2 linked regions of the Variovorax paradoxus genome follow. The protein of the gene in region 1 binds, or shares a complex with, the protein of each later gene. Links are inferred from orthologs where the notes say so. Each region holds a gene or a part of one and is shown on either strand. Other genes may lie near its edges.

The links. Proteins that work in one complex are often made in the same cells at the same time.
Region 2: the proteins of tsaD (region 1) and tsaB are in contact, whole or in part, in a solved structure (PDB 4WQ4), measured with the Escherichia coli proteins. The link is inferred for Variovorax paradoxus from one-to-one orthologs.

Annotation. Positions count from the first base shown.
Region 1 is NZ_CP046622.1:3,862,933-3,866,967, forward strand. What follows is about bases 670-3,616. They hold tsaD (tRNA (adenosine(37)-N6)-threonylcarbamoyltransferase complex transferase subunit TsaD), read right to left. Parts: upstream 2,701-3,616; coding sequence 1,639-2,700; downstream 670-1,638. Other genes in these bases: GOQ09_RS17980 (Hsp20/alpha crystallin family protein), read left to right, coding at 670-748; GOQ09_RS17985 (alpha/beta hydrolase-fold protein), read left to right, coding at 945-1,703; GOQ09_RS17995 (nitrate regulatory protein), read left to right, coding at 2,777-3,616. In the rest of the region: GOQ09_RS17975 (branched-chain amino acid ABC transporter substrate-binding protein), read right to left, coding at 1-255; more of GOQ09_RS17980, read left to right, coding at 377-669; more of GOQ09_RS17995, read left to right, coding at 3,617-4,035.
Region 2 is NZ_CP046622.1:5,341,078-5,344,613, forward strand. What follows is about bases 545-3,536. They hold tsaB (tRNA (adenosine(37)-N6)-threonylcarbamoyltransferase complex dimerization subunit type 1 TsaB), read right to left. Parts: upstream 2,408-3,536; coding sequence 1,682-2,407; downstream 545-1,681. Other genes in these bases: GOQ09_RS24980 (uracil-DNA glycosylase family protein), read right to left, coding at 545-1,146; rimI (ribosomal protein S18-alanine N-acetyltransferase), read right to left, coding at 1,143-1,685; GOQ09_RS24995 (DMT family transporter), read right to left, coding at 2,400-3,419; GOQ09_RS25000 (DeoR/GlpR family DNA-binding transcription regulator), read right to left, coding at 3,467-3,536. Also shown: pyrF (orotidine-5'-phosphate decarboxylase), read right to left, coding at 1-306; more of GOQ09_RS24980, read right to left, coding at 340-544. UniProt on the Escherichia coli protein: Required for the formation of a threonylcarbamoyl group on adenosine at position 37 (t(6)A37) in tRNAs that read codons beginning with adenine.

The DNA.
Region 1 (4,035 bases):
GAGCTGCAGCGGCCGTGCACCGCCGGGCACACCCGGCAGCTTGACGCCGCCGCGCGCATTCACGCGCTCCACCGCCCACAGCAGATTGCGGAACACCGCTTCGCCCGTGTTGGCGAAGGGGCCGCTCATGCTCTCGATCAGCGCAAGGCGGATGGGCGCCGGCGGCGTTTGCGCCGCTGCGGCAAAGGGGGCCGCGCATAGCGCCAGCGCCGCAAATTTCAAGGCCTTGCGACGCCAAATAAAGGGGGGATTCATTGTCTTGAAACGGTTGCGGCCGCGCCTAGATGTGGTGGCAAGCGGCACTCAGCATTGAATGGCCGCGCAGTGTAAGGGACACACATTCTTGTCCCCATTGTGTTCATTCAGGAGTTCTTTCATGTTTTTCGCACCCGCCCTTCATACCGCCCGCTTCGCTCCGCGTTCGTACGACCGCGCCTTCGAGCGTTTCGTCAACGAAGCCTTTGCCAGCGCACGCAAGTCGCCGCTCGTCGAACAGGACGACAAGAGCTGGACGCTCTCCATCGATGTCCCCGGACTTTCGCGCGAGGACCTCTCCATCGGCATCGAAGGCACCGTGGTCCGCATCGAGAGCAAGGCCGAAGCCAAGCGCCAGTTCAAGGCCGCCTACGAGTTGCCGCAAGACATCGATGTGAGCGCTAGCGAGGCCAAGCTCGAGAACGGCGTGCTCACGCTCAAGCTGGGCAAGCAAGTGCCGGTGAGCCGCGTTTCGGAGCTGCCGATCAGCTGATCGAGCAAAGCCCACGAGAGGAAAGTGTCGTTAACTATTGTTTTTGACTTTGAAGACGCTCCCTAATCACAATAGGACAGTGAATAACATCACATCATGTGACGTATTCACATTTTTCTTCTTTCTTCTTCGTGGGCGTCTCGCAGACGCACCGAATCGCTGACGGTGCGGATTCGGGTGCCCCTTAAGGCACGCCATGATCACGCACCTCAAGTCAGCCAACGACAATGAACGGTCCGATACGCTCCTGGTTTTCCTGCCAGGCGCCTACCTGAAACCCGACGAATTCGAACGCGAAGGCTTCATCAGCGCCGTGCGAGAGCGCCATCTGGCCGCCGACTCGCTGCTGGTGGACGCGGACGTTTCCTACTACTACGACCAGACGCTCAGCGAGCGCCTGCATGCGGACGTCATCGAACCGCAGCGGGCCAAGGGCTACAAGTCGATCTGGCTCGTGGGCATTTCGATCGGCGGCTTCGGTGCGCTGGTCCACGAGTTGTCCAGGCCGGGCTCAGTCGACGGCATCGTCGCGCTGGCACCCTACCTGGGGCGCCGCGTTCTGGGCGCCGAAATCCACAAGGCCGGCGGCCTGCGCGCCTGGCAGGCTCCGACCGGGCCCCAGCCCGACGAGGAAGTCGACCGCAAGCTGTGGCCCTGGTTCCAGCAATACCTGGAACCCCAACAGTCCAAGAACCTGCCGCAGCTCTACCTCGGGTTCGGCCTGAGCGACCGCTTTGCTAGCAACCACAAGCTGCTGGCGGATGCGCTGCCCGAAGGCCGGGTGTTCACCACCGAAGGTGGCCACGACTGGCCGCAATGGCGTCAGCTGTGGCGCAACATGCTCGACGTGCTGCCGGTGCCCTCGCTCGGCCGCGCGCAACGCCCTGCTGCTACGCGGGCACCTGCCCCTGCGTCTCGGATGCCATCAGCGAAGCCATGGGCCATCGCGGCTTGACATCGAAGGCATAGCGCTCGCTGGCCTGCGCCAAGCCCGACTGCAGCCGCATGGCGGCCGCCATCGCGATCATTGCCCCGTTGTCGGTGCACAGGTGCAGCTCGGGGTAGTGCACGCGCACGCCCCGCTTGGCACATGCAGCGTTGAGCTGCTCCCGCAGGCTTCGATTGGCGCCCACTCCGCCCGCGACCACCAGCCGCTTCAGGCCGGTCTGCCCGAGCGCGGCCAGCGACTTCTTCAGCAGCACCTCGACGATGGCTGCTTGCGTGGACGCGGCCAGGTCGGCCTTGCTCGCCTCCAGCCCGGCGCCTAGCTTCTTGGCCTGGGTCAGCACCGCTGTCTTCAGCCCTGCGAATGAAAAGTCCAGATCGCCGCTGTGCAGGAGCGGCCGTGGCAGCTTGAATGCCTCGGCATTGCCCTCTTCCGCCAGCTTGGCCAGCCACGGACCACCCGGATACGGCAGGCCCATGAGCTTGGCGCTCTTGTCGAAAGCCTCGCCCGCCGCATCGTCGATGGTTTCGCCGAGCAATTCGTAGCGCCCCACACCGTCGACCCGCATCAGCTGCGTATGGCCGCCCGAAACGAGCAGCGCCACGAACGGAAACTCCGGCGGATCCACGCTCAGGAAGGGCGACAGCAGGTGCCCCTCGAGGTGATGCACCCCGAGCACCGGCTTGCCGAGCGCCGCCCCCAGCGCGCACGCCACGCCCGCGCCCACCAGCAAGGCCCCGGCAAGGCCCGGGCCGCGCGTATAGGCGACCACGTCGATATCAGCCAGCGAGCGCCCGGCTTCCGCCATGACGGCTTCGGTCAGCGGCAGCACGCGGCGAATGTGGTCGCGGCTGGCGAGTTCGGGCACCACGCCGCCGTAGGCCTGGTGCATGGCGATCTGGCTGTGCAGCGCGTGCGAACGCAACAGCGGCAGCGCGTCGCCGTGCGATTCAACCAGTGCCACGCCGGTTTCGTCGCAGGAGGATTCGATTCCCAGAAGAAGCATCCAGAGGAGTGTAGGCGGCACGGAATGCCCGTGCGGCACGGATGTTGCAGCACGCCTTTTGCCTCCCCTCCCCGCCATGAAATCCGGACTGAATTTCCTGATCGCCGCCAGAAAGTGCGAAATTGACGAGCTCGACCAGCTCGCGCGCACCAGCGACCTGGTCGGGCTGATCGCGCGGCTCGTTCATGCGCTGCAGCGGGAGCGCGGCATGTCCAACGTGTTTCTCGCCTCTCGCGGGGTCCGCTTCGCCGACCAGCGCGATCCGCAGATCGCAGAATGCTTGGCGCTCGAACAGGAGGTGCGCGCTGGCTTCGACCAGCTCGAAACCGAAGGCCGACCGGGCGCCACCGCGGGCAATAGCGCCCGCCTCTTCAGCCGCATTGCCTGGGTGCTTCCCGGCCTGGACGGCTTGCCCGCGCTACGCCGCCGCGTTGCTGCGCTCGAACTGACGCCCGCCCAGGCCACCGCCGCTTTCGCCAAGCTCGTTGCAGGCCTGCTGGCGGTGGTGTTCGAGGCCGCCGACGGCGCGACGGACCCCGAAATTTCGCGCCTGCTCGTCGCGATGTTCAACTTCATGCAGGGCAAGGAATTTGCCGGCCAGGAGCGCGCCTTCGGAGCCGCGTCGTTGGCAGTGGGGCGTGCCGACGAGGCGCAGCGCCAGCAATGGCTGCACCTCATCGAGCTGCAGGAGCGCTGCTTCCAGGTCTTCATCGACTTTTCGAGCAGCGGCGTGCTTGCGCTCTGGCACCAAAGCCAGTCCGACGCCGTCATGGCCGAGATCGAGCGCCTGCGCCGCATGAGCGTGACCTCGGCCCAGGCGGCTTCGTCGGCCGCGCCCGACGCCCGGCTGAGCCAGACGTGGTTCGACTGCTGCACCCGCCGCATCGACGCCATGAAAACCGTCGAGCATCGGTTGGCCGAAGAACTGCGCGAACTCTGCGCCCGCAAGATTGCACAGGCACGCGGCGAACTGCAGAAGTACCAAGAGGTGCTCGGCACCCTTGCGCCGCAAACGGAAGGCGCCGTCTTCTTCGACGACACCGGCACCGAGGCCACGGCACCGGCCCAATACGGACGGCACCTCGAACGCTCGGTGCTCGACATGGTGCAGGAGCAATCGCACCGCCTGCAGGCCATGAGCGAAGAGCTCGAAACCGTTCGCGCCTCGCTCAACGAGCGCAAGCTGGTCGAACGCGCCAAGGGCCTCCTGATGGCCCACCGCCGCATGAGCGAGAACGAAGCCCACAAGATGCTGCTGCAGACTGCCATGAACCAGAAGCGCCGGCTCGTGGATGTGGCCGAGTCGATGCTCGCCATGGCCGACTACCTGCCCCT
Region 2 (3,536 bases), 1.5 Mb from region 1 along the record:
GGTGGAGCCGATGTCGCCGCGCTTGGCGTCCAGGATGACGGGCACATGGGGCGCATTGCGGCGCATGTGTTCCATCAGTTGCTCCAGCTGGGCTTCGGCGCGGTGGGCCGCGAAATAGGCAATCTGCGGCTTGAAGGCGATGACCAGGTCGGCGGTCGCATCGACGATGCGCGCGCAGAAGTCATAGATGCGGCTGGCGTCGCCCTTGAGTTGCCCCGGGAACTTGGCTGGCTCCGGATCGAGCCCCACGCAGAGCAACGAACCGTTTTTTTGCTGTGCGGCGGCCAGCTTGTCGAGGAAAGTCATGGGGCCCGATTTTAAGGACCCGCGGGCCGCCGCTTAATTCGACGGCGTTTGCTGGTCGGCCGCCAGGCACAGGTCGGCCCAGGCGCGCGCCTTGTCGGCGGGGTTTCGCAGCAGGTACGCCGGGTGGTAAGTGGCCACCACCGGCACGCCGTTGACCGAGTGCAGCGGCACGACGCGGCCGCGCAGCTTGCCGAGCGGGTCGGTGCTTTGCATCAGGCTTTGGGCGGCCAGCGGCCCCATGGCGAGCACCATGCTGGGCGCCAGCGCGGCGGCATGTTCCTCGAAAGCCTCGGCCATGGGACGCGGGCTGCCGGGCTGGCCGGCGGCCACGCCGCGGTGCGTTCGCATCAGGTGCACCGGCGTCTTGCCATCATGCAGCTTGAGGGCGCGCAGCATGTTGTCGAGCAGCTTGCCGGCGTCACCCGCAAAGGGCTCTCCGTGGCGACCGTCGGCCTCGGGCGGCATGTCGGCCACGACCAGCCAGCCGCCTTGGGCCGGTCCGGTTCCGGCGTCGGCGTACAGGCGGCGCGGCATTTCGACCAGCACGGCGGCGCCATGGGCGAGCGGTGCTGCAGCAACTGGGCGTGCCGCCGGCGGCTGTGCCATGGCGGGCCGCGCGGCCGGTGCATGCGCAGGCGGGGCCATGGGCACCACCGGCGTTTCGGCGGCGTACGGCTCGCGTGCATCGGCAGGCGGCGGCTCCGCCGTCACTGCTTGCGCCGCTGCAACGACGGGGGCCGCCTCGACGACCTCGGGCATCGGCCACCAGACCTTCACCCCCATCTCGTCGAGCATCGCGCGCTGGCGCGCATCGAGCTTCAATGTCTGTACCGCACTCATCGCAGGGCTCCCCAGGCGGAGCCTGTTTCGTTCAATCTCAGGCTCATGACGACGGCGTCTTCGCGCTTGCCTTCGTGCGCCGGGTAGTAGCCCTTGCGCACGCCGACGCTGCGGAAACCCTGGCGCACATAGATGTCGAGCGCGCGCTGGTTGCTTTCGCGCACCTCGAGCCACAGCCACTGCGCGCCTTCGCCGCGCGACCACCCGGTCAGCGCCTCGAGCATCAACGGCGCCCAGCCCTGGCGCTGGAAAGCCGGCGCCACGGTGATATTGAGCAGATGCACCTCGTCGACGCCTTTCATGGCGACGTAATAGCCGATCAGCGTTTCGCCGAGGCTGGTAACCGGCGTGGCCAGGTTCGGCAGCGACACCGGCGCGAGCAGGCACTGGCAGTGGTAGCCAACGGCCATGGAATCGATGAAGTTCCCGCGTGTCCAGGGATGGCTGTAGGCCGTCTGCTCCACCGCGCACACAGCCTCGAGCCGCTCGATGGTGAGCGGTTCGAGTCGGGCTTCGACGGGCTGAAGAACGGCACTCATGGGTTGGTCACCGGTGAAATCGCAACCGCGGCCGCTTTGATGGCGGCACGCTCTTCCGTGGTTTGCGCCACTTTATCGCGAACATAGAGCGGCCAGGCATGTGCCGCATCCACCGTGCGCCCGGCGGCCAGCAGTGCCGGTGCGAGCCGGAGCATGGCGGTGGCGGTCGGCAGCACCTCGTGGCGCGCCGCGGCGGGCGCCAGGCGCGGGCCGTAGGCGGTAAAGGCGTTGCCGGCGAGCGCCCATCCGGCGGGCACTTCGAGCGCCTCGGGGGCCAGCAGCAGCGGCTCGTCGTCCCGGCCTTGCAACGCACCGAGTTCGCCCCCGCCTTCGAAGTCGTAGCGGGCGGCATAGAGCTGGTCCATGCGCGCATCGAGCACCGCAACCACCTGGCGGGCGCCGAAGGCATGGCGCGCTTCCTCGGCCACGGCCAGCAGCGTGTCGACTGGCAGCAACCGCACACCGGAGCCGAAGGCCAGGCCCTGCGCCACCGAGCAGGCGGTGCGCAAGCCCGTGAAGGAACCCGGCCCGCGGCCGAAGGCAATGGCGTCGAGCGCGGCCAGTTCGAGCCCGGCCTCGGCCAGCAATTGCAGGATGAGCGGAATCAGCGTGCTCGACGCCTGCGCGCCGCCGGCGCCGCTGTGCGTGAAAAGGCGCTCGCCGTGGCGCACCGCTACCGACAGGTGTTCGGTACTGGTGTCGAAGGCCAGGAGCTTATGCATCGCGGCGCCCCATGGCTGCGGCGGCCGGAATCGCGGGCACTGCGGCTGCGCGGCCCGCAGCGGCTTTCTGCACGCCGAACAGGATGCCGGCGGTCACCAGCAGCAGGCCGGCAACCAGGTTCCAGTACAACGGCTCGTCGAGCCAGATCACCGCGCCGAAGGCCGAGAGGCCGGGCACCAGCGCAGTGATCATGGTGCTGCGCACGGGCCCGAAATATTGAATCATCTTCGTGAAGGTAATGCCCGAGATCACCACCGAGCCAATGCCCTGGAACAGCATCTGGAACGCCACCTCGCCCCACGGCGCGGAGCCGATGTGGCTCACGACCGCGCCGCCCGCCACCAGCAGGCTGTACACCGGCACATAGGTCAGCAGCGCGAACACGGTGATGGCGATGGTCGCGCGCACCGCGTCGAGCCCATGGCGGCGTGCCACCACGCTGTAGCAGGCCCAGCAGAAGGCCGCGCCCATGAAAAGCAGGTCGCCCTTCCAGACCTCGCCGCCCTCGAAGGCGTGCAGCAGGCTGCGCCCGCCGACCATGAGGTCGCCGGCAACGATCAGCGCCAAGCCGAAAGCGCGGGCCGGCGTGATGCGGTCGCGCAGCACCAGGGCGGCGAGCAGCGTGGTCCACAGCGGCAGGCTGCCCGGCATCAGCACCGCGGCATGGCCCGCGGGCGCAAAGAAGAAGCCGCTGTACGCGAGCATGGCGTAGGCGAGGCCGCCGAAGACGCCGGCGGTGGCGGTCACCCGCAAAGAAAGAGGCGAAAGCCCGAACAGCGAGGAGGCCGTGCCTCCCTGTTGCTCGCGGCGGCTCTTCATGACCAGCCACGCCCCCCACGGAACCAGCACCATGCTGGCGCCGCAGATGCGCGCCAGGGCCAGGTCGAATGGCGTGAGCGAACGGCCGGCCGAGGCCCGGGCGATGACGATGAAGGCGGTCCAGACCAGCACGGTGACCACGGCCGCGCCGATGCCGAGCGTGCGGGGCGAAAAACGGGGCGTGGCAGGCATTCCCCGATTATCGAGGGCCCGCCGTCGCCCCGCCGGCCAGGGGCGAATCAGCCGCCGTCGCTGCGCAAGATGGCCAGCCCCGCCTTGCGCAGCGCCCCCAGCGCCGGGGCCGGCGCC